2 regions of the Microbacterium galbum genome follow, and region 1 is predicted to be linked to the other one. Evidence: predicted binding sites of a transcription regulator. Region 1 holds the regulator's gene; the other holds the start of a gene.
What was found. The regulator LexA, encoded in region 1, represses DNA repair genes until DNA is damaged. The targets are predictions, from matches to a motif close to TCGAACANNTGTTCGA.
Positions count from the first base shown of each region.

Region 2: the regulator LexA is predicted to act here: its motif matches at 11,933-11,948, upstream of RWH45_RS15900 (HNH endonuclease signature motif containing protein).

Region 1 is NZ_JAWDIS010000001.1:197,532-211,945, reverse strand. It holds gene RWH45_RS01085 (RecX family transcriptional regulator) at 1-30, shown strand, start outside; gene RWH45_RS01080 (LuxR C-terminal-related transcriptional regulator) at 143-2,737, opposite strand; gene miaB (tRNA (N6-isopentenyl adenosine(37)-C2)-methylthiotransferase MiaB) at 2,909-4,456, shown strand; gene miaA (tRNA (adenosine(37)-N6)-dimethylallyltransferase MiaA) at 4,453-5,385, shown strand; gene RWH45_RS01065 (GNAT family acetyltransferase) at 5,382-5,822, shown strand; gene dapF (diaminopimelate epimerase) at 5,881-6,735, shown strand; gene RWH45_RS01055 (class I SAM-dependent methyltransferase) at 6,918-7,562, opposite strand; gene hflX (GTPase HflX) at 7,660-9,177, shown strand; gene RWH45_RS01045 (S9 family peptidase) at 9,286-11,172, opposite strand; gene lexA (transcriptional repressor LexA) at 11,290-11,979, opposite strand; gene RWH45_RS01035 (LysM peptidoglycan-binding domain-containing protein) at 12,238-12,588, shown strand; gene RWH45_RS01030 (histidinol-phosphate transaminase) at 12,672-13,766, shown strand; gene hisB (imidazoleglycerol-phosphate dehydratase HisB) at 13,763-14,377, shown strand; gene hisH (imidazole glycerol phosphate synthase subunit HisH) at 14,374-14,414, shown strand, end outside.
Region 2 is NZ_JAWDIS010000003.1:651,888-666,301, reverse strand. It holds gene RWH45_RS15970 (SURF1 family cytochrome oxidase biogenesis protein) at 1-399, opposite strand, end outside; gene RWH45_RS15965 (hypothetical protein) at 498-725, opposite strand; gene RWH45_RS15960 (DUF3099 domain-containing protein) at 746-1,120, opposite strand; gene RWH45_RS15955 (DUF4190 domain-containing protein) at 1,245-1,958, opposite strand; gene fabG (3-oxoacyl-ACP reductase FabG) at 2,181-2,891, shown strand; gene RWH45_RS15945 (alpha/beta fold hydrolase) at 2,988-3,665, opposite strand; gene serB (phosphoserine phosphatase SerB) at 3,780-4,421, opposite strand; gene RWH45_RS15935 (S-ribosylhomocysteine lyase) at 4,551-5,024, shown strand; gene glgC (glucose-1-phosphate adenylyltransferase) at 5,086-6,330, opposite strand; gene glgA (glycogen synthase) at 6,407-7,603, shown strand; gene RWH45_RS15920 (ABC transporter ATP-binding protein) at 7,663-8,445, shown strand; gene RWH45_RS15915 (type B 50S ribosomal protein L31) at 8,575-8,826, shown strand; gene RWH45_RS15910 (hypothetical protein) at 9,063-9,227, opposite strand; gene RWH45_RS15905 (carbon-nitrogen hydrolase family protein) at 9,302-10,117, opposite strand; gene RWH45_RS15900 (HNH endonuclease signature motif containing protein) at 10,256-11,878, opposite strand; gene RWH45_RS15895 (exonuclease domain-containing protein) at 12,230-12,964, opposite strand; gene RWH45_RS15890 (alpha/beta fold hydrolase) at 13,231-14,109, shown strand; gene RWH45_RS15885 (CGNR zinc finger domain-containing protein) at 14,137-14,414, opposite strand, start outside.

The sequences.
Region 1 (14,414 bases):
TCAGGCGTGCGTTTCACTCCTGACGACTGACCGGGGTGAGGCGTGCGTTCGCCCTCGACCCCTATGGGGCGTGGGTTCGCCGCTGACCGGCGTGCGTTCACCCCTGACCGGTGTTCATCCCTGACCGGCGTGAGGGGAGCGTTCAGCCCTGACGACTGTTCCCGTCGGCATCCTGCGGGTCAGGCGGACGCGCGACGACACCCTGCGCCACGATGCGCGCGAGCTCGCGCCGCGACGGTGCTCCGACTTTCGAGCGCGCCTGGTACACGTGGGACTCCACGGTCCGGACGGAGAGGAACAGACGAGCGGCGATCGCCCGGTTGGTGAGCCCTTCGTTCGCGAGGAGAGCGATCTCACGTTCTCGGGCTGTGAGCTCCTCGGGCGGCGGGGAGGCAACGGGCGCCGGAGCGGGTGCGGGAGCGGGGATCACCGCTTCGGCGGCGGGCGCCGACCACAGCGCGTGAAGCCGAAGCTCATCGACAGGTCGCGCGTCGTCGGCTCCGACTGACCGGGCCGACGCCCGGCGAACCGCGTTCGTCGCGAGGGGGAGGTCCGTCGTGGCGGCCAGCTGCACGAGCTCGTCGATCTCGTCCTGCACGGCGATGTCGAGACTCACGAGCCGGTACAGGTCGCGAATCCGCAGGGCCGCTGCCGTGCAACCGCGGCTGAGATCGGCGGCGGCGCGCGCGGCGGCACGCGCCTCGGCGACCCGCGCCTCCGCGACCAGGACGGTCGTCTCGACGTAGAGACGGCTGCGACGCACGATGAGCGGCCCGTCCTCATCGACATGCGCGAGGATGGCGCGCGCCTCCTCCAGCCGCTGCGCAAGAGCCAATTCCTCCGCGACATCCAGTCGCAGCATCGCGGCCGTGGAGTCGCCCACCGCGGCCGGGTCCCGGCGCATGGCCGAGACCACCTCGCGATACGCCTGCACGGGTCGCCCGGACGCAGCGAACGCGATGGCTGCGGCGACGCCCGCGACGGTCAGTTCGGAAGAGCCGCCCTCACGCGCGGCCGGACCGAGCTCGCGTTCGAGGCGGTGCTGAGCCGCAGTGCCATCGGCCCCGGCGATCTGGTGCCCCACGAGGAGCGAGAGCAACGTCGCCAGCCGATCTCGGGTGGTGATCCCGGGTGGGCGTGGGTCCGCGTCGAGCAGACGTTGCGCGTCGCGGTAGTGGGTTCGAGCGACGGCCCAGCGGCCCCGAAGAGTCTCCATGGTGCCCGCCGTCACGAGAGCCCGCAGTCGCCCCAGGGGCGAGGCGCCGGGGATCGAGATCGCCAGCTCGGCGAGTTCGCTCGCCTTCGCGGAGTCGAGCCGGTCACCCGCCCGCGCCGCCTCGCCGAGCAGGCGCTCCACCTGGGCGTCCGCCTCGGCCTGCTCGGGCGAGATCCGCGCCGCATCGGTGGAGAGCGGCATTCCCGCCGCCGCTCTGTACGCCTGCAGACGAGCGATCCGGCGGCGGGCGGAACCGTCGGCGACGACGCCGTCCGGGTCGACCACATCGGGCCGCGCGAGAGCGGTTTCGATGTGCAGCGCGGGGTCATCGACGGCAGCGAGGCCGCGCGCGGCGTGGGCGGCCGCATGGGCGGGGTCCCCGCGGTCATTCGCCTCTCGCGCCGCGTCGAGTGCCACCCGGGCGCGAAGCGCCGGGTCATAGGCCGTTTCGCCCGAGGCGTCGAAACCGAGACGGTGCCATCGTTCGGAGACGGCGACCGCGATGGTGGAGCTCCACCAGCGGTCGGCCTCGGCGAGCATGCGTCTGCCGGCGCCGTCGATGATCGCATCGACGACATCGTCGCCGAGTTGCCGGTGCGCCTGGAGCGCGAAGAGATCGTTGGCCGTGAGGCGCTGTTCCGCCGAGGAATCGGCGTGGAGGAGGCCGCTGCCGAGAAGCGCGCCGACGGCCTCGGGGTCGAACAGGCGTGTGGCGACCGCGAACTCGAGGTGGGCCAGGCGGCGCACACCGGCCAGGCACTCGAGGTCCTGCCGCAGAAAGCCGGCGACGTGGCGTTCCACCGCGACGGCGAGTCGGCTGTCGGGGGCGACGGAGCGGACCGCCCGGAGCGGATCGCGGCCGTCGCGGGCAGCCCGGAGCGCCTCCAGCACGAGCTGACGCAGCAGTGTGCGGGAGCCGTCCGCGCGCCAGATGAGGCCCGCCCGCGTCGGCACGTCGAGCAGATCCGCGTCAGGGAAGAGCGCGATCATGCGCCGTGCGTCGTCGTCGGTGAGCTCCGACAGGTCGATGCGTCGAGCGAAGCCGTCCATCCAGAGGTCGAGGAACGTGCGGCGCACCTCGTCGGCGTCATCGGGGCGGTACCGCGACCGAGGGCGAGCGGTGCGCAGCCCGACGACAGCGGTCGCCCGGCCTGCGGCCACCGCATGGGCGAGCGCACGCGCTGAGGCGGGATCGAGGGCGTCGACGTCGTCGATGACGACCACGCCCTCGATCCGCGTCGGTGATCCTTCGCTCAGATGGCGCAGGGCGGGGTGGCCGGTAGCGACTAGGGCTCCGAATGGGACGGCCCTCAGCGCTGAGGCCGGCCGGACGATGATGACCTCGCGTCCGCGCTTCTCGACCTCCGCCGTGATGGCCCGGAGGACGTAGCTACGGCCGCTTCCACGTGGCCCCGCCACCACCATGGAGACGCCGGCCTGCACACGGGATGCCAGGTCGATCACATCCCGATCGGAACCGATCACTGCGCGCGACCACGAGGTCGCCTGTTCTGTCCGCATACTTCTCCCCCCGGATACCCGCAGGCGGACGGGTCAGCGTGGGCACACACTATCGATCAGCTATGCGCGCCGCTAGGCCGGTGAACGAAGGAACGTGGGCGTTTCGCGATCAGCGTCGTCCGGCGGTACGCGTCGAGGTCTGGGGGCACGGGCTTTAGAATTGCTCGCATCATGACCACCCCCGTCTCCTCTCCGACGCTCATCGCGCCCTCCGCCGCCGCCCAGGGCGACGCCGGTGCGCGCACCTATGAAGTCCGCACGTTCGGATGCCAGATGAACGTGCACGACTCCGAGCGCCTCAGCGGGTCACTCGAGAGCGCCGGCTACGTGCGCGCCGAGGCGGGCACCGAGGCCGACGTCGTGGTCATCAACACGTGCGCGGTGCGCGACAACGCCGCGGGAAAGCTCTACGGAACACTGGGTCACCTGAAGTCGCGCAAGGACGCGCGAGCGGGCATGCAGATCGCCGTCGGCGGCTGCCTCGCGCAGATGGACAAAGAAGCCGTCCAGCAGAAAGCGCCGTGGGTCGACGTCGTCTTCGGAACACACAACATGGGCTCGCTCCCCGGCATGCTCGAGCGTGCCCGCCACAACGGCGAAGCGGAGCTGGAGATCCTCGAGTCGCTCGAGATCTTCCCGTCCACGCTGCCCACCAAGCGCGACTCGGTGCACAGCGGGTGGGTCTCGATCTCGGTCGGTTGCAACAACACCTGCACGTTCTGCATCGTGCCGAGCCTGCGCGGCAAGGAGAAGGACCGCCGCCCGGGCGACATCCTGAACGAGATCCGCCTGCTCGTCGACGACGGCGCGATCGAGGTCACCCTGCTCGGCCAGAATGTCAATTCGTACGGCGTCGAGTTCGGCGACCGTCTCGCGTTCGGCAAGCTGCTGCGCGCGGCGGGCGAGATCGAGGGCCTCGAGCGCATCCGGTTCACCAGCCCCCATCCGGCGGCCTTCACCGACGACGTCATCGCGGCGATGGCCGAGACCCCGGCGGTCATGCCGCAGCTGCACATGCCCCTGCAGTCCGGTTCCGACCGCATCCTCAAGGCGATGCGTCGGTCGTACCGCAGCGAGAAGTTCCTCGGCATCCTGGACCGCGTGCGCGAGCGCATCCCGCACGCGGCGATCACGACCGACATCATCGTGGGATTCCCGGGCGAGACCGACGAAGACTTCGAAGAGACCATGCGCGTGGTCGAGGCCTCGCGGTTCTCGAGCGCCTTCACGTTCCAGTACTCGATCCGCGAGGGCACACCGGCCGCGACCATGGCCGATCAGGTGCCGAAGGCCGTCGTGCAGGAGCGCTTCGAGCGGCTGATCGCCCTGCAGGACCGGATCTCGGCCGAGGAGAACCAGAAGCAGCTCGGCCGCACCCTCGAGGTCCTCGTCTCGGCGGGGGAGGGCAAGAAGGATGCCGAGACCCACCGCCTGACCGGCCGCGCCGAAGACAACCGCCTCGTGCACTTCGAGCTGCCGGCGGGCTCGGCCGTGCCGCGTCCGGGCGACGTCGTGTCGGTCACGGTGACCCACGCGGCGCCCTTCCACCTGCTCGCCGACGCCGTCGACGGCGCGCCGCTGCGCATCCGTCGCACCCGCGCCGGCGACGCGTGGGACCGGTCGCAGGCCGAGTCGTGCGCAGTGCCGGCGCCCGCCGGCGAAGCCAGCGCGCCGCGCGCGGTGTCGCTCGGACTCCCCACGCTGCGCGTGGGCGTGTGACGAGCCCGTCCCTCTGGGCGGTCGTCGGAGCCACCGGCACCGGCAAGACCGGTCTTTCCCTCGCCCTCGCGGAGGCTCTCGCGGCCGAGGGGCGGCCGGCCGAGATCGTGAACGCCGACGCGATGCAGCTGTACCGCGGCATGGACATCGGAACCGCGAAGATCCCGGTCGCCGAGCGCCGCGGCATCCCGCATCACCTCTTCGACGATCTCACGGTGACCGACGAGGCCGCGGTGGCCTGGTACCAGGATGCCGCCCGCGCGGCGATCTCCGAGATCCACTCCCGGGGCGCCGAGGCGATCCTCGTCGGCGGCTCGGGGCTCTACGTCTCGAGCGTGCTGTGGGACTTCCGTTTCCCCCCGCGGGATGAGGCATTGCGCGCCCGCCTCGAGGCGGAGCTCGGGCGCGAGGGCCCGGGTGCGCTCTTCGCGCGGCTCCGCGAGGCCGATCCCCGTGCGGCGGCGAACATCGACCCGCGCAACGGGCGACGCGTGGTGCGCGCGCTCGAGGTGCTGGCCCAGGGCGGCCAGACGCACGGCGGTGCCCTTCCGGATGCGCCGGAACCGTGGCATCCGTCGACGCGTATCGTGACGACGCACGTGGAACGCGAGCAGCTCGTGTCGATGCTCGACGAGCGCGTCGAGGGGATGTGGGCCGCGGGCCTCGTCGACGAGGTCGAGAGGCTGCGCGGCGAAGGACTCGAGCGAGGCGTCACGGCGTCACGAGCGATCGGGTACGCGCAGGCGCTCGCCCAGCTGCGCGGCGACCTGACGCGCGCGGAGGCCATCGCGCAGACGCAGGCCCTCACCCGGCGGTACGCGCGCCGACAGGTGTCGTGGTTCCGCCGTTACGCCGATGCCCGCGTCGTCGACGCCCGGACGACGGATGCCGCGCACCTCGTGCGCGCGACAGTGGGAGATGATCGATGACCATCGCGATCCGCGCATTCGTGCCGTCCGACGAGGACGCCGTCGTCGCCCTGTGGGAGGACGCGGGGCTGACCAGGCCCTGGAACGACCCGCGCGCCGATATCCGCCGGAAGCTGACCGTGCAGCCCGAGCTCTTCCTCGTCGCCGTCGACGGGGACGCGCTCGTCGGCAGCGTGATGGCGGGCTACGACGGACACCGCGGGTGGCTCTACTACCTGGCCGCCGCGGCCTCGCACCGCGGGCGGGGAGTGGGGCGGACGCTCGTGGCCGAGGCAGAGCGGCTGCTGGAGGAGATGGGCTGCCCCAAGGTGCAGCTCATGGTGCGCCCCGACAACACCGGAGCGCGGGGCTTCTACGACGCGCTCGGCTACGAGCCGTTCGAGACCTGGGCCACCGGCCGGCGACTGATCGTCGACGGTCCCGGACGACCCGACTGAGGCCGCCCGGCCCTGGCACGGCGGATGGCCGGCTGCGGGTCGTCCGTAGACTGGGCGCATGTCCTCTCTCGCGTTCACCAAGGGCCACGGCACCGGCAACGATTTCGTGGTGGTCGCCGACCCCGACGGCGAGCTCGACCTCTCCGACGCGCAGGTCGCCGCGCTGTGCGACCGTCACTTCGGCATCGGCGCCGACGGGTTGCTGCGGGTCGTGCGCTCCGCCGCGATCCGCGACGGCGCCGAGGCGGCGGCATCCGGGGCCGAGTGGTTCATGGATTACCGCAACGCCGACGGATCCGCGGCCGAGATGTGCGGCAACGGCACGCGCGTCTTCGCCCGGTACCTCACCGACACGGGTCTCGCCTCCATCGACGAGGGACTGCGGATCGGCACGCGAGCGGGCGTGAAGACCCTCACGCGCAGCGACCGCGGGTTCGAGGTCGACCTGGGAGCGTACGCGGTCGAGGCCGACGAGACGCTCGTGCGCGCGAAGGGCCTGAGCGTCGCGCGCCCGGGGGTGGGCATCGACGTCGGCAACCCGCACGTGGTCGTCGCCCTGTCGTCGGATGCCGAGCTCGAGGGGCTCGATCTGACCTTCCAGCCCGTACTCGACCCCGCGCCGCGACACGGCGCCAACGTCGAATTCGTCGTCCCGGCCGACCCGCTCGTGCGCGACGGCGTCGGGGCGATCCGCTTGCGCGTGTTCGAGCGCGGGGTCGGCGAGACCCTCAGCTGCGGAACGGGCGTCGCCGCCGCCGCGCTCGCCGTGCGGCACTGGGCGGGCGCCGCCGCTCCCGATCACTGGGTCGTAGACACTCCGGGCGGCACGCTCGGCGTGCGCGTCGCCGAGGGGCGGGTCTTCCTGTCGGGTCCCGCATCGCTGGTGTTCACGGGCGAGGTCGCTCTCGCCTGACACCGGAACGGGGCGTCGGAGCGGAATCGCGTGACGTCAAACGTCGCGGGGAGACGGCGCGTGCGCGCTCGAGCCGTGGCAGCCGGATGCCGGCTCGCGGCGCGAGCGGATGATTCCACCGCGGACGGGAATCCGCTCCCGTGCGCGCCCCCTCCGGCGACGGCGCGGCGGAAGCCATCGGCTCAGCGGACGACGTCGATGAGTTCGCTCGGGGGCGAGCCGTGGCGGCGCACCCGCAGGACGCGGTACCCGCGGCCGGTGGCGGCGCGCTGGACGCCGTAGCCCTCGGGGAAGGTCGCCGCGAGCCAGCGCTGCAGGGAATCGGAGCCGAGGTTGCGCTGGACGACGAACCAGCCGTCGCTGCGCTCCTGCAGGCGCGGGATCCAGTGCTGGAGCATGCCGTGCAGCTCGTTCTTGCCGACCCGGATCGGCGGGTTCGAGCGGATGGTGCGGAACGTCACGTCGTCGGGAACATCTTCCGGGCGCACGGCGTTGATGTTGGTGAGGCCGAGCGACTCGGCATTGCGCCTCACGAGATCGAGAGCACGTTCGTTGACGTCGACCGCCCACACGGTCGCGTGCGGTGACGCGAGCGCCAGCGACAACGAGATCGGACCCCACCCGCACCCCAGGTCGAGGAAGTTCCCACCGGCGGGCGGGGGAGGCGTGTTGGCCAGCAGCACCGAGGTGCCGGCATCCACGTGCTCGGGGCTGAAGACGCCGCCCGCCGTGACCACCTCGAGTTCACGACCGGCCAGCGTCACGCGGATGCGGCGGAGCTGCTCGGGACTCGACGGCGACGCGCTGAAGTAGTGCTCGCTCCCCATCCGCTCAGGATATCCGACCGGAGCCTCGGGCGCCGGGCCGGATAAAGTGCCAGAACATCAGTACCACCGCGGGCCCCGCCCGCGACGAAAGGAACACATGACCGAACAGACCACACCCCCGAGCATCGACGCGTCAGCCGTGGATCCGGTCGACCGTGTGCTCGCGCGCGCCGAAGCGCACCGCGGGGTCCGGGTCTTCGGTGCCGCTCAGGCCCTTCAAGACAGCACCACCGCGTACGGCGGCGACAGCGACGGCGACCAGTGGGACCGCGAGGAACGCGCGGCGCTGCGCCGTGTCGTCGGCCTGTCGACCGAGCTCGAAGACGTCACCGAGGTCGAGTACCGCCAGTTGCGCCTCGAGAACGTCGTGCTCGTCGGCGTGCACCCTCAGGGGGAGCAGACGGATGCGGAGAACTCCCTGCGCGAGTTGTCGGCGCTCGCCGAAACGGCCGGAGCGGTCGTGCTCGACGGCGTCCTGCAGCGTCGGCCCCACCCCGATCCGGCGACCTACGTCGGCCGGGGCAAGGCCGCGGAGCTTCGCGACATCGTCGCCGCCGTCGGCGCCGACACCGTCATCGCCGACACGGAGCTCGCGCCCAGCCAGCGGCGTGCGCTCGAAGACGTCGTGAAGGTGAAGGTGATAGACCGCACGACGGTCATCCTCGACATCTTCAGCCAGCACGCGAAGAGCCGTGAGGGCAAGGCCCAGGTCGAACTCGCGCAGCTCGAATACCTTCTCCCGCGACTGCGCGGATGGGGTGACTCGATGTCGCGCCAGGCCGGCGGACAGGTCGGTGCAGGCGGAGCGGGCATGGGATCCCGCGGACCCGGTGAGACGAAGATCGAGCTCGACCGTCGCCGCATCCGTACGCGTATGGCCCAGCTGCGCAAGCAGCTGCGCGACTTCGCCCCCGCCCGTGAGGCCAAGCGCGCCGAGCGCAAGCGCCACACGATCCCGTCGGTGGCGATCGCCGGGTACACCAACGCGGGCAAGTCGAGCCTGCTCAACCGCCTCACGAGCGCCGGAGTGCTCGTAGAGAACGCCCTCTTCGCGACCCTGGATGCCACGGTCCGCCGCTCCGAGACCACCGACGGGCGCGTGTACACGCTGACCGACACCGTGGGCTTCGTGCGCAACCTCCCGCATCAGCTGGTCGAAGCCTTCCGCTCCACGCTCGAAGAGGTCGGCGACGCGGACGTCATCCTGCACGTGGTCGACGCGTCGCATCCCGACCCGGCCGCCCAGCTCATGACGGTGCGCGACGTGATGGGCGATGTCGACGCGAACTTCGGGCAGGAGATCGTCGTCTTCAACAAGTCCGATCTCGTGAGCGAAGACGACCGGCTCGTGCTGCGGGGTCTCGCTCCGAACGCGAAATTCGTGTCGTCGCGCACCGGTGAGGGCATCGCCGAACTGCGTGCCGCGATCGAAGAGGCGCTGCCGTTGCCGGCGGTCGAGGTGCAGGCGGTCGTTCCGTACGACCGCGGCGACCTCGTGTCGGCGGTGCACGAGAGCGGCCTCATCGTGGCGCAGGAGCACCGCGAGAACGGCACCTATCTGCACGCTCACGTCGGCGCCCGGCTCGCCGCCGAGCTGGCGGCGTTCGAGGGCTGAGGCCCGCGCGGCACGATGGGCCCCTGCGCGTACGCGCGGGGGCCCATCGCCGTGGGGGCGCTCTTCGGCGCGTCGGCGCCGCGGGTGAGTCGCCCGGAAGGCGTCGGCTCAGTCGAGCTCGAGCGCGGGGATACCCGGGGTCTCGAAGCCGAACACCGCGCCGAGGAAGCCGAGTTCGCGCTCGAGGGAGTCGATCACCGTCTCCGACCGGCGGAACCCGTGCCCCTCGCCCTCGTACAGGACGTACGCGTGCGGGACGCCGTGCGCCGTCAGGGCGTCGCGGATGGCCTCCGCCTGCGACGGGGGTACCACCCGGTCTTCCGATCCCTGCAGGATCAGCAGCGGCACACGGAAGAGCTCCGGGCGGCTCAGGGGTGAGCGCTCGACGTACACGGCCTCGGCATCGGGCAGAGGCCCGATGAGCCCGTCGAGGTAGCGCGCCTCGAAGTCGTGGGTGTCTTCCGCGAGGGCGCGTGCGTCGCCCACCCCGTAGCGGGAGATGCCGGCTGCGAACACGTCGGTGCGCGTGACGGCGGCGAGCACCGTCCAGCCCCCGGCCGAGCCTCCCGCGATGGCGAGGCGCTCGGGGTCGGCGAGTCCCGCTTCCGCGAGGGCGGATGCCGCGGCGGCGACGTCATCGACGTCGACCACGCCCCACTGTCCCTTCAGGCGGTCCCGATAGGCGCGCCCGTAGCCGGTGGAACCGCCGTAGTTGACGTCGAGGACGCCGATACCCCGGCTCGTGAAGAACGCCGTCTTCGCCGACGGAGCGGGGCCGACGTGCGAGGTGGGTCCGCCGTGGACGAGCACGACGTACGGCGGGCGCTCGCCTGTCACGGGGGCGACGTCGGGGTTGGTGGGGGCGTAGGCGAAAGCGTGCACCGGACCGTGCGGTCCGTCCGTCGACAGCGCGCGGGCCGTCGGCATCCATTCGTCTCCCCACGGGCCGGCGCCTCCCGTCACGAGGTCGACAGCGCCGGAATCGAGGTCGACGATCCAGAGGCCCGATCGCCCGCCGGCGTCCGAACCCGAGACGAGCACCTGCGACCCGCGGGCGTCGTCGATCGCGGCGCCGGCGACGACGGGGACGTCGAGGGGACGGACGCCGCTCGGTGCGATCTCGACGACCTCATCGGCCCCGTTCGTCCGGACGGCGACGACGCGCCCGTCGTCGGCCGCTCCGAACCACCGGGTTCCGAGTACCCACAGGCCCCCGCCGGTGTCGGCGTCCGCCGGGGCGAGCGGCTGCGCATCGCCGTCGAGGGGGCGACGGAAGAGGTTCCATCGGCCTTCGGGATCGTCCGCGTAGAGGAGCTCGTCGTCCGCGATCCACACGGGTTGCACGGGCGCGCGGTGCGCACCGCCCGCGACGTCGTGGACCTCGCCCGTCTCGAGGTCGGCGACGCGGAGGACGGTGGCATCCCACGGCATGTCGGGGTGATCCCAGGCCACCCAGGCCAGGCGGCGACCGTCGGGCGAGAGGGCCGGCTGGGCCAGGAAGTCACTGCCCTCGGCGAGGACCTCCGCCGGCCCGTCGAGGGGGATGCGGACGATGGCCCGGGCCGGGACCCGCGACGACCCGTGGGTCTCGCGCACGGCGAGGAGGACCCCGTGCTCCCAGCGCAGTCCGCCGTGTCGCACGGCGTCGTCGGCGGGGGTCAGCGGGCGCGAGGTCTCGCCCGGGCGGAGCGCGTAGACCCGCTGGTCGGCCTTCTCGACGTAGTACAGCTCCCCGTCGTCGGACGCCGTCCAGGCGCCGCCACCGTACTCGTGCACCGCGGAGCGCGCGTCGGCGGGTGCGGGAAGCACCGTCTCGACGGAGCCGTCGCCGCGGCGACGCTTCACGGCGACGCGACCGGCCTCGTGGGGGACGGACTCGCCCCACCACACCTCGTCTCCCACCAGTCGTGCGCCGTCGACGCGCGGCGAGGCCTGGGCGACGGACGCGGGCGTGATCGGGGAGGGCCAGGAACCGTAGGGGAGGGTGTCAGCCATGACTCCAGCCTAGGCAGGGCATCCGACATCGACGGAGATCCCCGGTACTCGCGACGAGCGAGCCGAGAGGGGCGGATGCCACGCCCGAGCGCGCATCCGGCCCCGGGGCGGGGAAGGTCAGACGGCGCGCAGGACGGCGACGACGCGGCCGAGCACGACGGCCTCGTCGCCCAGGATCGGCTCGAACGCGCTGTTGCGGGGGAGCAGCCAGGTGTGGCCGTCGCGGCGGCGGAACGTCTTCACGGTCGCCTCGCCGTCGAGCATCGCGGCGACGATCTCGCCGTTCTCGGCCGTCGCCTGCGATCGCACGACGACCCAGTCGCCGTCGCAGATGGCGGCGTCGATCATCGAGTCGCCCGACACCTTGAGCATGAAGAGCTCGCCCTTGCCCACCAGTTGGCGGGGGAGGGGGAAGATCTCCTCCACCTGCTGGTCGGCGGTGATGGGCACGCCGGCGGCGATGCGGCCGACGAGGGGCACGAGGGCGGCGTCGCCCAGCGCGGGAGCCGTGTCGGCCGGGTTCTCGGCGGAGGCACCGGGGAGGTCGATGAGGACCTCCATGGCGCGCGTCTTGCCCGGGTCGCGCCGCAGGTAGCCGCTCAGTTCCAGCTGGTTGAGCTGGTGGGTCACGCTCGACAGCGACTTCAGGCCGACCGCGTCGCCGATCTCGCGCATGCTCGGCGGGTAGCCGTGCCGGGCGATCGATCGCTGGATGACCTCGAGGATGGCGAGCTGCTTGTCGCTCAGGTTCTTGCGTCGCCGAGTCTGCGGACGTTCGCGGCCGGCGGCGGTCGTCGCGTCGGTCATCTGTGCTCCCCTCGCGCCGCTGTCGATGCGGCGGAAATTCGAATGTCGGAGGTTGGTGATGAGGTCTCCGTGTCGAAACCGTATCCGGTGAACGAGCCGGAGGGCAGGGAACGGCGCGCGTGTCGCGTTCGATCCGTCTGCGATATCCGCGGTCTTGACACATCGAAAGTATCGAAGATAGATTCGGAATACAGATTCGCACCGCCGCCCTCCCGGCCGAGGGCGGGGTGCGAATCTCTCCCCACCGAGGAGCACATCATGAGCAGCATCGCCATCACCGCCCCGACCACCCGCCTGCGCATCACCGCGCGCGGACGCCGTGTCGTCGCGTTCCTGGTCGCCCTTCCCCTCGCCATCGCCCTGGGTTTCGCCGTCGTCGGCGGGGGAGCCGCGCTCGCCTCGAACGAGGCCGGGGCGCCCGTCGGGTCGTTCACCGAGATCACCGTCATGAGCGGCGAGACGTTGTGGTCGATCGCCGAGGAGCTCGCGCCCGCGGCCGACCCGCGCGATGTGGTCGCCGAGATCTCGCGTCTCAACGCCCTGTCCGGCGGTTCCGTCACGGCGGGTCAGCGCATCGCCATCCCCGCCGAATACGCTCCCGCGAACTGACCGTCCGCACGGGATCGACGCCGACGGCAGGGGCGATCCGCCCGACCCGCGAGCGTGATCCGTCGGTGTCACCGCCGCCTACGATGGGTGAGGTGAACGTACGCCTCGACGACCTCCCGCTTCGCGACGATCTCCGGGGCATGACGCCCTATGGGGCACCGCAGGCCGCGCTGCCCGTGGCGCTGAACGTGAACGAGAACACGCACCCCGTTCCGTCCGAAGTCGCCGACGACATCCTGGATGCCGTGGCTCGCGCCCTCCGCGATGTCAACCGGTATCCCGACCGCGAATTCACCACTCTCCGTGAGGCCTTCGCGCAGTACCTCGGGCACGGACTGAACCCCGATCAGATCTGGGCGGCCAACGGCTCGAACGAGGTCCTCCAACACATCCTCCAGGCGTTCGGCGGTCCTGGCCGCACGGCGATGGGATTCGCCCCCACCTACTCGATGTACCCGATCCTCACCCGCGCCACGGGCGCCCGGTGGATCGCCGGGGAGCGCGCGCACGACTTCACCCTCTCCGCCGAGTCCGCGGCGACGCAGGTGCGCGAGCAGCGTCCCGACATCGTCTTCCTCTGCGCCCCCAACAACCCCACGGGCACCCCCCTGCGCCTCGACGTCATCGAGGCCGTGTACGACGCCTTCGAGGGGGTCGTCATCGTCGACGAGGCCTACGAGGAGTTCGCCCCGCGCGATGAGCCGTCGGCCATCTCGCTGCTGCCCGGGCGCCCGCGGCTGGTCGTCTCGCGCACCATGAGCAAGGCGTTCGCCTTTGCGGGAGCCCGCGTCGGCTACCTCGCCGCCGACCCGGCGTTCGTCGACGCGCTCCGCCTGGTACGGCTGCCGTACCACCTCAGCGCGCTGACGCAGGCCGCCGCGACGGCCGCTCTCGGGCACGCCGACACCATGCTTTCGATGGTCGACGAGATCGTCGCGCAGCGCGACCGCATCTCGGCGACCGTGTCGGCGCTGGGGTACACGGCGCACGAGTCCTGGACGAACTTCGTCCTCTTCGGGGGCGTCGACGATCCCGCCGCGACGTGGAAGGCGCTCTACGACCGGGGCGTGCTGATCCGCGACGTCGGCATCCCCCACCACCTCCGCGTCTCGGCCGGAACGGCCGACGAGACCACCGCGTTCCTGGACGCCCTCGCCTCGATAGGATCCCGAGCATGACCGCCCCCGCCACCCCCCGCACCGCCTCGATCACGCGCGAGACGAGCGAGTCCCGCGTCGAGCTCGAGCTCGACCTCGACGGTCGCGGCGTCAGCGACATCTCCACGAGCGTCCCGTTCTTCGATCACATGCTGACGGCGTTCGCGAAGCACTCCCTGACCGACCTGCGCGTGCGCGCGACGGGCGACACCCACATCGACGCGCACCACACCGTCGAAGACACCTCCATCGTCCTGGGCCAGGCGATCCGCCAGGCGCTCGGAGACAAGTCCGGCATCGCGCGGTACGGCGACGCACTCGTTCCGCTCGACGAAGCTCTGGCGCAGGCGGTCGTCGACATCAGCGGACGCCCCTACCTCGTGCACACGGGGGAGCCCGCGGGCTTCGAGCACCACCTGATCGGCGGGCACTTCACCGGCTCGCTCGTGCGCCACTCGTTCGAGGCCATCTCGATCCACGGCGGCCTCACCGTGCACGTGCGCGTCGTCGGGGGACGCGATCCGCACCACATCGCCGAGGCGGAGTACAAGGCGTTCGCGCGTGCCTTCCGTCAGGCCAAGGCCCTCGACCCGTTCGTCGACGGCATCCCGAGCACGAAGGGCGCGCTGTGACGGCCAAGCCGGTCGTCGCCGTCCTCGATTACGGCTC
Region 2 (14,414 bases), on a different contig from region 1:
CGGGGCGGGGATCTCGTCGGGATCGGCCTGGCGATTGCCGGGAGGGAGCCAGCCGCGGTCGACGAGGAAGACGCGTCCGTCGGTCAGACGGAAGGGGACGAGCTGCTCGTAGGCGGCCGAGCCCCCGTGCGCGCGGTTGCGGACCAGGAGCTGCTCGTCGGCGAGGTACTGCCCCTCCAAGCGCACGGGGCGCCACTCGTCGGACGGGGTGAGGTCGGCACCGGGGGCGAGGAGGTCGCCGAGGGCGACGGCGGGCGCGTCGTAGTTGTCGGCGACGAGCTGCAGCTGCTCGCTGCGCTCCGCGTTGCGGGAGAACTGCCAGTTCGAGAGGAAGGCGCACGCGATGGCGAAGAGGATCGCGACGCCGACGTACATCGCCCAGCGGGCGAAGGCGGGCATCTCGCGGGCGCTCACGCAGACGCTCCGTCCTCGCGCGCGTCCCGCGCGCTCACTCCGGGTCGTGCAGCCACGTCATCCAGCGTACGTCGCACGGGCGCTCAGACCGATTCGGCCGCGAGCGCAGCGACCTCGACGGGGAAGTCGCGCGCGGTGAGGAACTCCCGCAGGTAGGCGACGTGCTCGTCGCACGCGACCCAGATCTTGCGGCGGTCGACGCTGTGGATCCGCGGATTGCGCCAGCGGATCGCCCACCTGGCGGTGTCGCGGCATCCCGCCCGGGAGCACTCGGCGGCCGCGTCGGCGAGGGGAGCGTCGCCGGCGGGCACGTCGCTCTCGGGCGCGTCGCTCACGGGCGTTCGTCGCGGGGCGCGCCGAGGCGCGGGGTCTCGGCGATGCGGATGACGACGGGGCCGTCGGGCGCGGCTGCGGCAGGAGCGGGTGCGGGGCGGGGCGCCTCGATCGCGCGCTCGGGGCTGATCGCGGTGGTGTCGGCCGCGTCCTGACCGACGTTGGCGACGATGACCGCGAGGTAGGGGAGAAAGATGGCGCCCGCAGCGAAGACGAAGGTGTACCAGCCGTAGGGCGTGACGACGGCCATCGCGATGAAGCACGCGATGCGGATCCCCATCATCACCATGTATTTGGCGAAACGGCTGTCGGCGTCCTCCCGGGGAGCCTTGGGGAGCGACGTCGCTGACTGGGCGGCGCGGTTGGTCTTCACAGTGGTCTCAGGGTACGCCCGCGCGGACGGGGGTCGGCGCGTTCGAGCGATGGTCTTCTCGATGTCATGGCAAGCGAAGGCGGAACGTCGGAGGATCCATCGCGCCGAACACGGACGCGAGCGGTCAGACGCCGTAGCGCGAGCCGGACGACCCGGCGGTGACCGCGACCAGGATGACGAAGCCGATGACGATCAGCGCTCCGAGCCCGAGGCTGATGTAGCCGATCAGCAGACCCGCGAGGCCCATGCCGCGTCCGCGCTCGCCCGACGCCTTGATCTGCTTGAGCGAGATGTGCCCGGTGACGATGCCCACGATCTGCCCGATGACGGGGATGACGAAGATCCCGACGAGGGATGCCACGAGGGACACGATTGCGAGGGGGTTCGTGCGGGTGGGCGCGGTGCCGTACCCGTACGAGGCCGTTCCGTACGCCGACCCGCCGTAGGCCGGGGCGCCGTACGCGGGAGCGCCGTAGGCGGGGGCGCCGTACGTGGAGCTCGCGGTGCCGGGGGTGTCGTAGGGCGGGGTGGCGGGCTCGCCGGAGGCGGCAGCGGGGTACGCGGGAGTGCCGGAGGGCGCCGCACCGTACGCGGGGGCGGCGGCGTCGGGGGTGTCGTACGAGGCGGCCGGGGCGGACTCGCCGTACGCCGAAGCCGTGTCGTGTGCCGGGGTGTCCACGTCGGTACGGCTCTCATCCGCATCCGTGCGCGGGGTCGCGTCGCGGTCCGACGCGTCGTCGCGCGGCGCGTAGGGCGATCCCGACGCGTCGGGAACGGGCGTGCCGGCCCCCGTAGCCTGCTCGGGCTGTTTCGGGGCGGGGGTGCGGTCGTCGCTCACGGTGATCCCTTTCGTCGCGCTCCATCCAGCGTTTCAGCGGCGCTCGGCCCGTGTCAAACCCCGCGACGCTGCCGGCACGACGGCGCGGCGCCGCCGGCAACACGGCGCGGTCGGGGCCGCGGCTGTCGGGGAGAGGGCGCGCGGTCGACGCGCGACGCTGTCGACAGGGCGCTGTCGATAGGCTGAGGCGGTTCCGTCTCTCGCAAGCCCAGGAGTTCCGCCATGTCTCAGGACCGCGTCGTCGTCGTCACCGGAGGGAACCGGGGGATCGGTCGCGCCATCGCCGAACGCTTCGTCGCCGAGGGGTGGAAGGTCGCCGTCACCGCCCGCTCGGGCGAGGGCCCCGAGGGGACGTTGACCGTGCGCGCCGACGTGACGGACGCGGCAGCCGTCGATGCCGCCTTCTCGCAGGTCGAGGCCGAGCTCGGTCCGATCGCGGTGGTCGTGGCGAACGCCGGCGTCACCAAGGACACGCTGCTGCTGCGCATGAGCGAGGACGATTTCGACAGCGTCGTCTCCACCAACCTCGGTGGGGCGTTCCGCGTCGTCAAGCGCGCGTCGAAGGGCATGCTGAAGGCGCGCTGGGGCCGCGTCATCCTGATCTCCAGCGTCGTGGGGCTCTACGGCTCGGCCGGGCAGATCAACTACGCCGCGTCGAAGAGCGCGCTCGTCGGCTTCGCCCGCTCGCTCACCCGCGAGCTCGGCGGCCGCGGGATCACGGCGAACGTCGTCGCTCCCGGCTTCATCGAGACCGACATGACGGCGGAGCTGCCCGCCGACACGCAGGCGGAGTACAAGAAGAACATCCCCGCGGGTCGGTTCGCCTCGCCCGACGAGGTCGCGGGCGTCGTCACCTGGCTGGCCGGGGACGATGCGGCCTACATCTCGGGCGCCGTCATCCCGGTCGACGGCGGCCTGGGCATGGGGCACTGACCGTCCGCACGCACCGGATGCCCCTCGCGCGGCGCCCCTGAGAGACGCAGCGCGACCGTGCTCACCGCACGGCGGTGAGGTGCTGCGTGACCGTGCTCACCGCACGGCGGCGGCGAGGCGCTGTGCGAATCGTTCGGGCTGCGAGAACTGCGGCCAGTGGCCGGAGTCGAGGTGGACCACCTCGGTGTCGCGTACGCGGGCGAACTCCCGCGCGAAGGCGTCCCAGTCGGCGAGCATGCGCGGAAGCGTCTCGGCGTCGAGGCGGCCGGAGAGCACCGTGACGGGGATGTCGTAGCGACGCTCGTCGGTGAGGGTCAGGGATGAACTCGGCACGCGCCCGGGCACGTCGACCACCTGCGCGGCCGTGCGGCGGCGGGTGTCCTCGTCGAGGTCGGAGACGTCGTCGTCGTCGAAGAACTCCCACCCCGGGAAGGGGACGACGCCGTCTTCGATCGGGAACTCCGAGATCATCGCGCCCGGTGGCGGGACGACGGTGTCGACGAGCACGATCCGTCGGACGCGCTCGGGGCGACGATCGGCGGCCCCCCACACGACGTTGCCGCCGCCGGAGTGGCCGACGAGGACCACCGGGGCGTCGAGCCGGTCGATCTCGGAGACCACCGCGTCGACCCAGTCATCGACGACGAGGTCGCCGACGGCCGGACCGGGCAGGGTGAGGGGAAGGGGGCGGTGGCCCGCGCGGCGGAGCGCGGGCAGCACCGCATCCCACGACGACGCATCGAGCCAGAGACCGGGTACGAGGATGACGTCCATGACGGCAGCGTAGGACGCCCCTCCGACGTCGGCCAGGGGCGGCGTCGGCGCGGGGTCACGGCACGACGTCTCGCGGCCCGCGGTGCGGGGGATGCCCCTCGGATGCCGTTGCGCTCAGCGGGGGAGGACGGCGATGACCTGCGCCAGGTCGACGTCGCCCACGACGAGGTCGGCGCGCTCGCGCACGGCGGGCTTGGCGTTGAAGGCGAGACCGAGGCCCGCGACCTTCATCATCTCCAGGTCGTTCGCGCCGTCGCCGATCGCGAACGTCAGTCGCAGGGGGACGCCGTGCTCGTCGGCCCAGCGGCGGAGCGTCTCGGCTTTGGCGGTGGCATCCACGATCTCGCCGTCGACCTCGCCGGTGAGCGCACCGTCGGCCGCGACGAGACGGTTCGCGCGCCAGACGTCGACGCCCAGGCCGGGGGCGACGGTGTCGAGCACCTCGTGGAAGCCGCCCGAGACCACACCGACCACGCCACCCCGCTCGTGCACGGCGGCGACGAGGTCGTGCACACCCGGGGTCGGTTCGATGCGGGCGACCGCCCGGGCGAACGCGTCGGTCGACACGCCCGCGAGCGCCTTCACACGGGAGCGGAGGCTCGTGGCGAAGTCCACCTCGCCGCGCATGGCCGCTTCGGTGGCGGCGGCGACCTCGTCGCCGCGACCCGCCTCGTCGGCGAGGAGTTCGATGACCTCGTTGCGGATGAGGGTCGAATCGGCATCCAGCACGACGAGGAAGCGAGCGGTCGAAGTCACGCGCTCGACCCTAGCGCGTGGCGTAGCGGCCCGCGGGCGCCGGCTGTCGCACGGCGTCACGGTCGGGTCCGGCCACGGACGGCGGCCGTAGGCTGGAAGCTTCCGCCGCCTCCTCAGAAGGGACCTCCCATGGCCGACGTCGAAAGCTTCACCCTGGACCACACCGCCGTGCTGGCGCCCTACGTCCGCCTGATCGGCACGGAGTCGGGCCCCCGCGGCGACGTCATCAGCAACTTCGATCTGCGTCTCGTGCAGCCCAACGAGCAGGAGATCCCGACCGGCGGCCTGCACACCATCGAGCACCTGCTCGCGAGCCTCGTCCGCGACCGCATCGACGGTCTCATCGACATCTCGCCCTTCGGCTGCCGCACCGGCTTCCACGTGATCATGTGGGGCGAGCCCGACGTGGAGGCGCTGGCGAGCGCCATCACCGACTCGCTGCGGGCGATCGCCGACGACGTCACGTGGGACGACGTCCCCGGGACCGACGCCTTCAGCTGCGGCAACTACCGCGACCACAGCCTCCACAGTGCGCGCGAGTGGTCGAAGGCCGTGCTCGAGAAGGGCATCTCGCGCGACGCGTTCGCGCGCGTCGGCGTCTGAGAGACCCGCAACGAGAGAGGGCGGCGACCGTGGTGGTCACCGCCCTCTCTCGTTGCGAGGGTCAGGCGTGGACGTGCACGTCCTTGCCGACGACGGTGATCCCCGTCTCGGTCACCGTGAACCCTCGGGCGAGGTCGCGTTCGCGGTCGACGCCGATGGTCGCCCCCGGCTCGAGAACGACGTTCTTGTCAAGGATCGCGCGATGGATGCGAGCGCCCGCGCCGACCTGCACGCTGTCGAAGAGCACCGAGTCGGTGATCGTCGAGCCTCCGCCGGCGAGCGCCCACGGGCCGACCACGCTGCGTTCGAGGTGGGTTCCCGACAGCACCGAGCCGAGCGACACGATCGAGTCGATCGCGTTGCCGATGCGTCCGACCGAGTCGCGCACGAACTTCGCCGGCGGGGCGTTGAAGGTCTGCGAGTAGATCGGCCAGTCGGTGTTGTAGAGGTTGAAGATGGGCAGGGTCGAGATCAGGTCCATGTGCGCGTCGTAGAACGACTCGATCGTGCCCACGTCGCGCCAGTACGACTGATCGCGCGGGGTGGACCCGGGCACGTCGTTGCGCTGGAAGTCGTACACGGCCGCCTCGCCGCGGTTGACGAAGTACGGAACGATGTCGCCGCCCATGTCGTGGGCCGAGGTCGGCAGCTCGCCGTCGTGGGTGACGGCTTCGACGAGCGCGTCGGCGTCGAAGATGTAGTTGCCCATCGAGGCGAGCACCTCGTGCGGCGAGTCGGCCAGCCCCTCGGGGTTCTGCGGCTTCTCGAGGAACGCGCGGATCTTCGTGGGGTCGCTCGGATCGGTGTCGATCACGCCGAACTGGTTCGCGAGCGAGATCGGCTGACGGATGCCGGCGACCGTCGCGCGCGCATCCGAGGCGATGTGGGCGTCGAGCATCTGCTTGAAGTCCATGCGGTACACGTGGTCGGCGCCGATGACGACGACGATGTCGGGCTTCTCGTCGCGGATGAGGTTCATCGACTGCAGGATCGCGTCGGCGGAGCCCGAGAACCACCGCTTGCCGAGGCGCTGCTGGGCGGGGACGGATGCCACGTACGCGCCGAGCATGGGCGACATGCGCCACGTCTGAGAGATGTGGCGGTCGAGGCTGTGCGACTTGTACTGCGTGAGCACGACGAGCTGGCGCAGGCCCGAATTGATGAGGTTCGAGATGGCGAAGTCGATGAGGCGGTACTGGCCGCCGAAGGGGACGGCGGGTTTGGCGCGATCCGCCGTCAGGGGCATGAGTCGCTTTCCCTCGCCGCCGGCGAGGATGATTCCGAAGACCTTCGGCGCTGCAGGCATGGCACCACACTAGGGGGCGGAACAGGATGCCGGAACACGTCGTCGGCGTGCCTTCCGCTGTACTACGGTTCGTCTCATGCGCGTCGACATCGTGACCAAGGAGTACCCGCCGGAGATCTACGGGGGAGCCGGGGTCCACGCCACGGAGCTGGTCAAGGCGCTGCGCGCCGAGGGCACCGAGGTGCAGGTCCGCGCGTTCGGCGCGGAGCGCGACGCGGCCGACACGACGTCCTACGGCGTCCCCGCCGAGCTCGTCTCCGCGAACGGCGCGATCCAGACCCTCGGCACCGACCTCGAGATCGTCACCGACGTCGCCGGCGCCGACGTCGTGCACTCGCACACCTGGTACGCGAACTTCGCCGGGCACCTGGCATCCCTCCTCCACGGGATCCCGCACGTCGTGACCGCCCACAGCCTCGAGCCGTTGCGGCCCTGGAAGGCCGAGCAGCTCGGCGGCGGCTACGCCGTGTCGAGCTACATCGAGAAGACGGCGTACGAGGGGGCCGCGGCGGTCGTCGCGGTGAGTTCGGGGATGCGCGACGACATCCTGCGCAGCTACCCGTCGCTCGATCCCGCCAAGGTGCGGGTCATCTACAACGGCATCGACACCGAGGCGTGGCATCCGGTGACGAACGACGCGTTCCTGGAATCGGTCGGGATCGATCCGTCGCGTCCCTCCATCGTCTTCGTCGGGCGCATCACACGGCAGAAGGGTCTGCCGTACCTGCTGCGCGCGGTGGAGCAACTGCCGCAGGACGTGCAGGTGATCCTGTGCGCGGGCGCCCCCGACACCCCGCAGATCATGGCCGAGGTGCAGGAGCTCGTGCGCGGCCTGCAGGCGACCCGCGACGGCGTGGTGTGGATCGAGCGTCTGCTTCCACGCGACGAGCTGTGCGCCATCCTCACCGCGGCGACGACGTTCGTGTGCCCCTCGGTGTACGAGCCGCTCGGCATCGTGAACCTCGAGGCGATGGCGTGCGGAGCGGCCGTGGTGGGCACCGCGACCGGCGGCATCCCCGAGGTCGTCGTCGACGGCGTGACCGGTCGTCTCGTGCCGATCGACCAGGTGCAGGACGGCACCGGCACGCCCGTCGACCCCGACCGCTTCGTCGACGACCTCGCCCGCGTGCTCACGGAGGTCGTGGCGGATGCCGAGACCGCCCGCGCGTTCGGCGAGGCGGGGCGCCAGCGCGCCGTCGACGCCTTCAGCTGGGGCGCGATCGCGCAGGAGACCGCGGCGCTGTACGCCGAGGTCGCGGGGGCGTCGCGGTAGCTCTGCACGTCGGCCGTGTGGCATCCGGGTGGTGTCGTCGCGCCCGTTAGGCTAGCTGCATGCCTCAGGTGCTCGAGTTCTCCGACGTCGTCGTCCGCCGGAACGCGCGGGACATCGTGTCCCACCTCGACTGGACGGTGTCGGATGACGAGCGCTGGGTCGTGCTCGGGCCGAACGGCGCCGGCAAGACCACCGTTCTGCAGCTCGCCGACACGCTGCTGCACCCCACGTCGGGTGCCGTGACCATCCTCGGCGAGCGACTCGGGCGGACCGACGTCTTCGAGTTGCGTCCGCGTATCGGCTTCGCCTCGTCGGCGATGGCGCGACGCGTGCCGCCGGAGGAGACCGTGCTCGACGTCGTGCTGACCGCGGCCTTCTCGGTCGTCGGGCGCTGGCGCGAGGACTACGACGACATCGACGAGCGACGCGCGCTGCGCGTGCTGGCCGAGTGGAAGCTCGACCACCTCGCCGACCGCACCTTCGGAACGCTCAGCGACGGCGAGCAGAAGCGCGTGCAGATCGCCCGCGCCGTCATGACCGATCCGGAGCTGCTGCTGCTCGACGAGCCGACCGCGAGCCTCGACCTGGGGGCGCGCGAAGAGCTGCTGAGCCTGCTGTCGGGCTACGCGCAGGCGCCGACGACACCCGCGATGGTCATGGTCACGCACCACGTCGAGGAGATCCCCATCGGGTTCACGCACGTGCTGCTGCTGCGCGACGGCGAGGTCGTGGCATCCGGACCCCTCGAAGAGGCCCTCACGGCCGAGAACCTCTCGGCGACGTTCGGACTCGACATCACCCTTACGCACGACGCCGGTCGGTACGCCGCTCGCGCGGTGTGATCCCGGGCGGCGGGGCCTCTCGGCGTCGGCTTCGGCTCGGGCCTGGTAGACTCTTCCGTTGGTGCCTCCGGCGCCGCAGACTTTGACGTCCTGGCAGAATCCAGGGCACCACTTCTCAAAGGACCTCCCATGCAGACTGACATCCACCCCACGTACAAGGCCGTCGTGTTCCGCGACCTCGGTTCGGGCGACACCTTCCTCACCCGTTCGACCGTCTCGAGCGACAAGACGATCGAGCTCGACGGCGTGGAGTACCCCGTCATCGACGTGGAGATCTCGTCGGCCTCGCACCCGTTCTACACGGGCAAGCAGCGCATCATGGACTCGGCCGGTCGCGTCGAGAAGTTCAACCAGCGCTTCAAGAACTTCGGCGGTCGTTGATCCGCAGCGGTTCCGCGTCGAAGCCCCTCGTCCTTCAGGACGGGGGGCTTTCGTCTTTCCCGGAGCCGGAGGTGACCGGGGCGCGGTCGCCCTCACCCGCGCTTCTCGGGCAGGAGGGGCTTCGGCGGGTCGGTGCTGAGGATGGGGGACATCGTCACCGGGGCGCGGTCGCCCTCACTCGCCCTTCGCGGGCAGGAGGGGTTTCGGCGGGTGAGTGCTGAGGACGGGGGACGTCGTCACTGGGCCGAGCCGCGCGAGCGCTCGACCACCTCCTCCAGCCGCGCCGCGTCGGGGGTGTACACGTCGAAGAGCAGGCGGTCTTCTCTGGTGACGCGGACGATCGATGTGACCTCGGCGAGGTCGACGAGCTCCCGCGCCTGAGCGGGCGAGGCATGCGTCATGTGGAGGCAGTGACGGCATCATCTCGAGCGCGGATGGGGTCGCCCGTGCCCGGCGCGACGGGGCGCCTCACCGATCAGTGCGCCGCGTCGGTCGGGCGGAACGACCCCAGAGGTCGGTGGGGACCCAGCTCGTCGCGATGATCCGCCCACATCCGTTGGCGCTCGCGGGTTTCGCGGACGACCTCCGCGTCGAGGTCGGCGAACGCGACGTGCTCGGCCTCGCCGACCGCGGCGATGCGCCGGCCGAGCGGATCGAAGACGGCGGAGCCGCCGATGAAGGCGTGCGGACCACCCACGAGGCCGCTGAACACCACGTACATGCCGTTGTCGAGGGCGCGTGAGGCGTAGTGGAGATCGCGGCGGTGCTCGCCCCCGGGGAAGTACGCGCCGCTGTTGAGGTAGACGTGCGCCCCGGCTCGGCCCGCGGCGGCCGCGTGCTCGGGGAAGTTCGCGTCGTAGCAGACCGAGAGCGCGAAGCGGAGGCCGTGCAGGACGAACGAGGCACCGTGATCGCCGGGAGCGAAGAGGGGGCGTTCGCTGTCGTGCAGGTGCTGCTTGGCGTAGGCAGCGAGGGGGTCGCGACCGGGGGAGAGGATCACGTCGCTGAGGGTGCGGCACCCCTCCCGCTCGAGGGCGGTGTTGACGACGGCGATGACGCCGGTGCGGTCGACGGCCTTTTGCACGGGGGCCCACCACCCGCCCGGGCCGAGCGCGGGAAGGGGGTCGGCGAAAGCGAGGTCGTCGTACCCGGTGACGGCGGCTTCGGGGAAGAGGGCCAGGTCTGCATCCCCCGCCGCGGCGTCGCCCACGAGGCGGGCGATGAGAGCGACGTTCGCGTCGACGTCACCCGGGACGGCTTCCATCTGGACGGTCGCAATGCGGCAGGTCACGGGAACAGTGTGGCATTGCGGCGACGTCAGCCGGGTTCGAGGTGCGGGGCCGAGGCGGGTGGGGCGGAGGTGGTGCGCGTCGGTGATGGGGCGGGGCGGTGATGGGCGGGGCGGGCGAGCACGACGCCCGCCCGGCGCTCAGAACGGCGGCGGATCGGTGTCGTACGTGCCGCCGAGCGGCGACGTCCACTGCAGGTCGCCGGTGACGGGATCGTGGGTCGGCGTCCACCGCGTCTCGTGCCGGAGGCGGTGATGGTGTCGGCACTCCGGTGCGAGATTATCGGCATCCGTAGAGCCGCCGTCGGCCCACGCGCTGAGATGGTCCAGGTCGCAGTCGCGCGCTAAGCGGTTGCAGCCGGGGAAGACGCAGGTCGGCGACGTCACGCCCAGCCAGCGTCGGAGGGCCGTGGGGACGCGGTACGTCTGACGGTCGAGGACGAGCGGTGCGCCGGTGACGGGGTGCGTCAGAAGGCGCACCCAGGAGCTCGCTTCGCCGGCCAGACGGCGCGCGGTGTCGAGGTCGATGGGTCCGTAGCCATCGAGGATGGCGGGGCGATCGTCAGCCCCGAGGAGGGTCAGCGCGGGGACGGTGACGACGACCGTGGGGGAAGCGGCGTGTGTTCGCGTTGTTGTGGACGTGGGCGCGGCGCCCACTCGGGACGCGGAGTCGCCTCGGGGAGTGGTCTCGGCACGGGGCGTGCCCTCGCCTTTGGGTACGGGAGCGTCCGAGCGGCCGGTCGCGGCCAGGTCAGCACTCGAGACCGTCACGAGGTCGGCGAGAACGTCGGCGCGCAGCTGCGCCAGCGTGCGCTCCTCATCCGGCGCAGCGTGCAGATGCCGAGCGGCGCCGTCGAGGCGCGTCATGATGCTGCGTGCCCTCTCTGCCGGGAGGAAGGCGGTGAGCGAGGCCATCCCGTCGAGTTCCGGCGCCATCCACACCCCGCGATCGCGCGCTGCGCGGCGATGGCGGGCATCGATCGACTCGGCATGCACGCGCTCGCGAACAGCGCGCGCGGCGACGGCGAACTTCGTGGGCGTCAGCCTCATCGCGGTCTCGGCGGCGCCGTCGTCGAACGCCCTCCACGCCGTCTCGTCGTGAGGGAGGGAGGTCGCGAGCCGGGCCGCCTCGACGGCGTGGCGTTCGGACGTCCGTCCGGCGGCGAACGCGTCCCACAGCCGAGGGCAGCGTTCTCGAAGCGCCTCGACGTGCGTGGCGCGCGTGCGGACGGTCTGCTCCGAGAGGCGCAGACGCACCGCCATCTCGGCGGCCGCCGCCCGCTGCGCGAGATCGACGCGGTCGCGTCGCACCGCGCCGGCGGTGCGGCCGCGCGCATCGCTCCACGTGTAGTCGAGGGTCGGGTCGGGGCCGACCCAGGGCGTCGGGTCGGCGGCGGCGTCGCGCAGGACGGTCGCGATGAGGCGACCCTCCTCGGCCGCAAGACGGTGACGCTCGGCGGCGATCAGCTCGAGATGCCCGAGGATTGCGTCGAGATCGGATGCCGAGGCGGTCGCGGCGTCATCGTCAGTCGCGTCATCGTCAGCCGCCTCGCCGTCAGCCGCGGCCCCCTCGGGCCGGACGTGAACAGAGGAGAACACGTCGTCGGCGGAGAACGCATCATGGCGGTGACTCGCCGCGCCGAGATCGAGCAGGCGGGCCCACGCGACCTCGTCGTCGAGCTCGTCGTCGGCAGGCCACGGAACCCCGTCCCACGACCGCGGAGCCGGCGAGGGCCGGTCGGCGAGAGGAACGGAGGTGTCCATGTCGAAACGCTATCGGGGGCCTCCGACATCGCCGCGAAGGGCCGGAACCTCGCGGCGAATGCGTGGTCGGGTCCCGCGCTGAGCGGATGCCGGACCGGTGAGCGCGCGGTGGGGAACCTTCGACAAGCAGATACCGCGTCGGGCCCGGGGGAGGCGCCGCCACTCCGGTCGCCGTGTGCGATGTCGTCCGTCGCCCGCGTCGGGATCGGGGGAGGCGTCGTGCGATCCCAATCGGTGTCGGGGTCCGGCGGTGTCGGATCGTGGTGCGGAAGGCGCCCGCCGCCCGTGAGGCCGGTCGCAGCCCGGCCCCCGTGGGCCCTCCTGCGTGATCGATCCGGCGTCGCCCGCTTCTCAGCGGATCGGCCACGCCCCGTCGAGCGGCGGAGCGGCGGCATCCAGGCGGCCGATCTTCACGAAGTACTCGGTCAGGCTCGCGGCCTGCGCGCGGGCCCACGCGATCTGGCGGGTGTGCAGCTCGTCGAGGGTCTGCGGCATCCACGGTCCGAACTTCTCGGCGAGAGCCAGGGCCAGGCGCCCGGCGGCGACCGCGTCGGCGCAGGCTTCGTGAGCGGATTCGAGCGGGACGGCGTAGTGCTCGGCGACGACCGACAGGGTGCGCTTGCCGCGACGGTACGTGTCGTAGGTCTTGTCGACCACGAGGGGGTCGATCACGGGTGAGGGCGCGTGGATCGGCGCGACGCCGTGGCGAACGGCTTCGTTCTTGAGCAGCGAGAAGTCGTACGGAGCGTTGTAGGCCACCACCGGGATGCCGGCGGCGAACAGCGCGGCGAGGGCTTCGACGACCTCGGCCACCACGCGCGGGGCGGGGGCTCCGTCGGCGCGAGCCCGCTCCGTGGTGATGCCGTGGATGGCCGCGGCTCCGGCGGGGATCTCGATGCCCGGGTCGGCGAGCCAGACGCGGGCGTCGATGACGTTGCCGTCGACGTCGAGCACGCCCACGTGGGCGGTCACGATGCGATCTCTCTCGACGTCCACGCCGGTGGTCTCGAGATCGAACACGCCGATCAGGCGCGCCCACTCGGGCGTCTGGAAGAGGGGGAGCGGCTCGGCCTGCCACAGGGTCATGGGGTCACCGTAGAACGAGGTTCCGACATGGACGGCGAGGCGCGCAGAAGGGTGCGGGGAGGAGGTCCCGGATGCCAGGCGGCGGCGTGAGCGCCGGGCGCGCGTCCTGAACGCCGGGCGCGGCGGGAAGCGCCGGGGGCGGCGTTCGCGTCGACGCGCGTCCCGGATGACGAGGCGCGACAGGAAGGATCGCGGCCGACGGTGCCGGGACGTGGTGGGGGAGGATCGCGCCCGGCGGTGTCGGGACCCCCTCGTAGACTCGACCCATGCCGAATCCCTACGCCGAGCGCCTCGCCGAGATCGCCGTGGAGCGCCGCGAGACCGCCGTCCTCGGCGGCACCACGGCCTACTGGGTCTACGGAGACGAGGCCGCTTCGACGACGATCGTCGCGGTGCACGGGTTCCGCGGCGAGCATCACGGACTCGACCCCGTCGTGGCGCACCTGCGCGGCATCCGGGTCATCTCACCCGACCTGCCCGGCTTTGGTGAGACGGCGCCGCTGGCGGGTCGCGCGCACGATCTCGAGACGTATGCGCAGTGGTTGCGGGCGTTCGTCGAGGCGGTCGCGCCCGGCGCGGTGGTGCTCGGGCACTCGTTCGGGTCGATCGTGTCGGCCGCCGCCGTGGCCGACGGGCTCGCGACGCCCCGGCTCATCCTCGTCAACCCGATCGGCGCGCCCGCGCTGGAGGGGCCGCGCGGCATCCTCACGCGACTCGCCGTCTTCTACTACCTCGCCGGAGCGAAGCTCCCGCGCGCTCTCGGCGAGGGGCTGCTGCGCAACGGTCTCATCGTGCGGGTGATGAGCAACGCCATGGCCAAGACGCGCGACCCGGAGCTGCGGCGCTTCGTGCACGAGCAGCACGACGAGTACTTCTCCCGCTTCGCCGACCGCGACGTGCTGCACGAGGCGTTCGTGACGAGCGTCTCGCACGACGTCCGCGAGTTCGCGCCGCACATCGCGCAGCCGACGCTCCTGATCGCGGCCGAGAAGGACGACATCACTCCGATCGAGGCCGAGCGGCACCTCGCCACCCTCTTCCCCGATGCGGAGTTGGTGGAGATCCCCGAGGTCGGGCACCTCGTCCATTACGAGACGCCGCAGGCGGCGGCATCCGCGATCCGGACGTTCCTCGGCGACGAGTGACGCGAGCTCTGCCGCGCCAGAACCTCACTACGCCGTCTCCGCCTTCCGCTTCCGATACGCGTTAACGTTCATGCGGTTGCCGCAGTTGCCGGAGTCGCAGTAGCGCTTCGAGCCGTTCTTCGAGAAGTCGACGTACACGCCGTCGCAGTCGTCGGCGTCGCACACGCGGATGCGGGCGTACTCGTCGGCGCGGATGACGTCGACGAACGCCATGGCCGTCTCGACGAGCATGCGCTGGGCGAGGTGGTCCGACGCCTCGGAGGCGTGGATGTGCCAGTCGAACTCGTCGTGCCGCACGAGCTGGG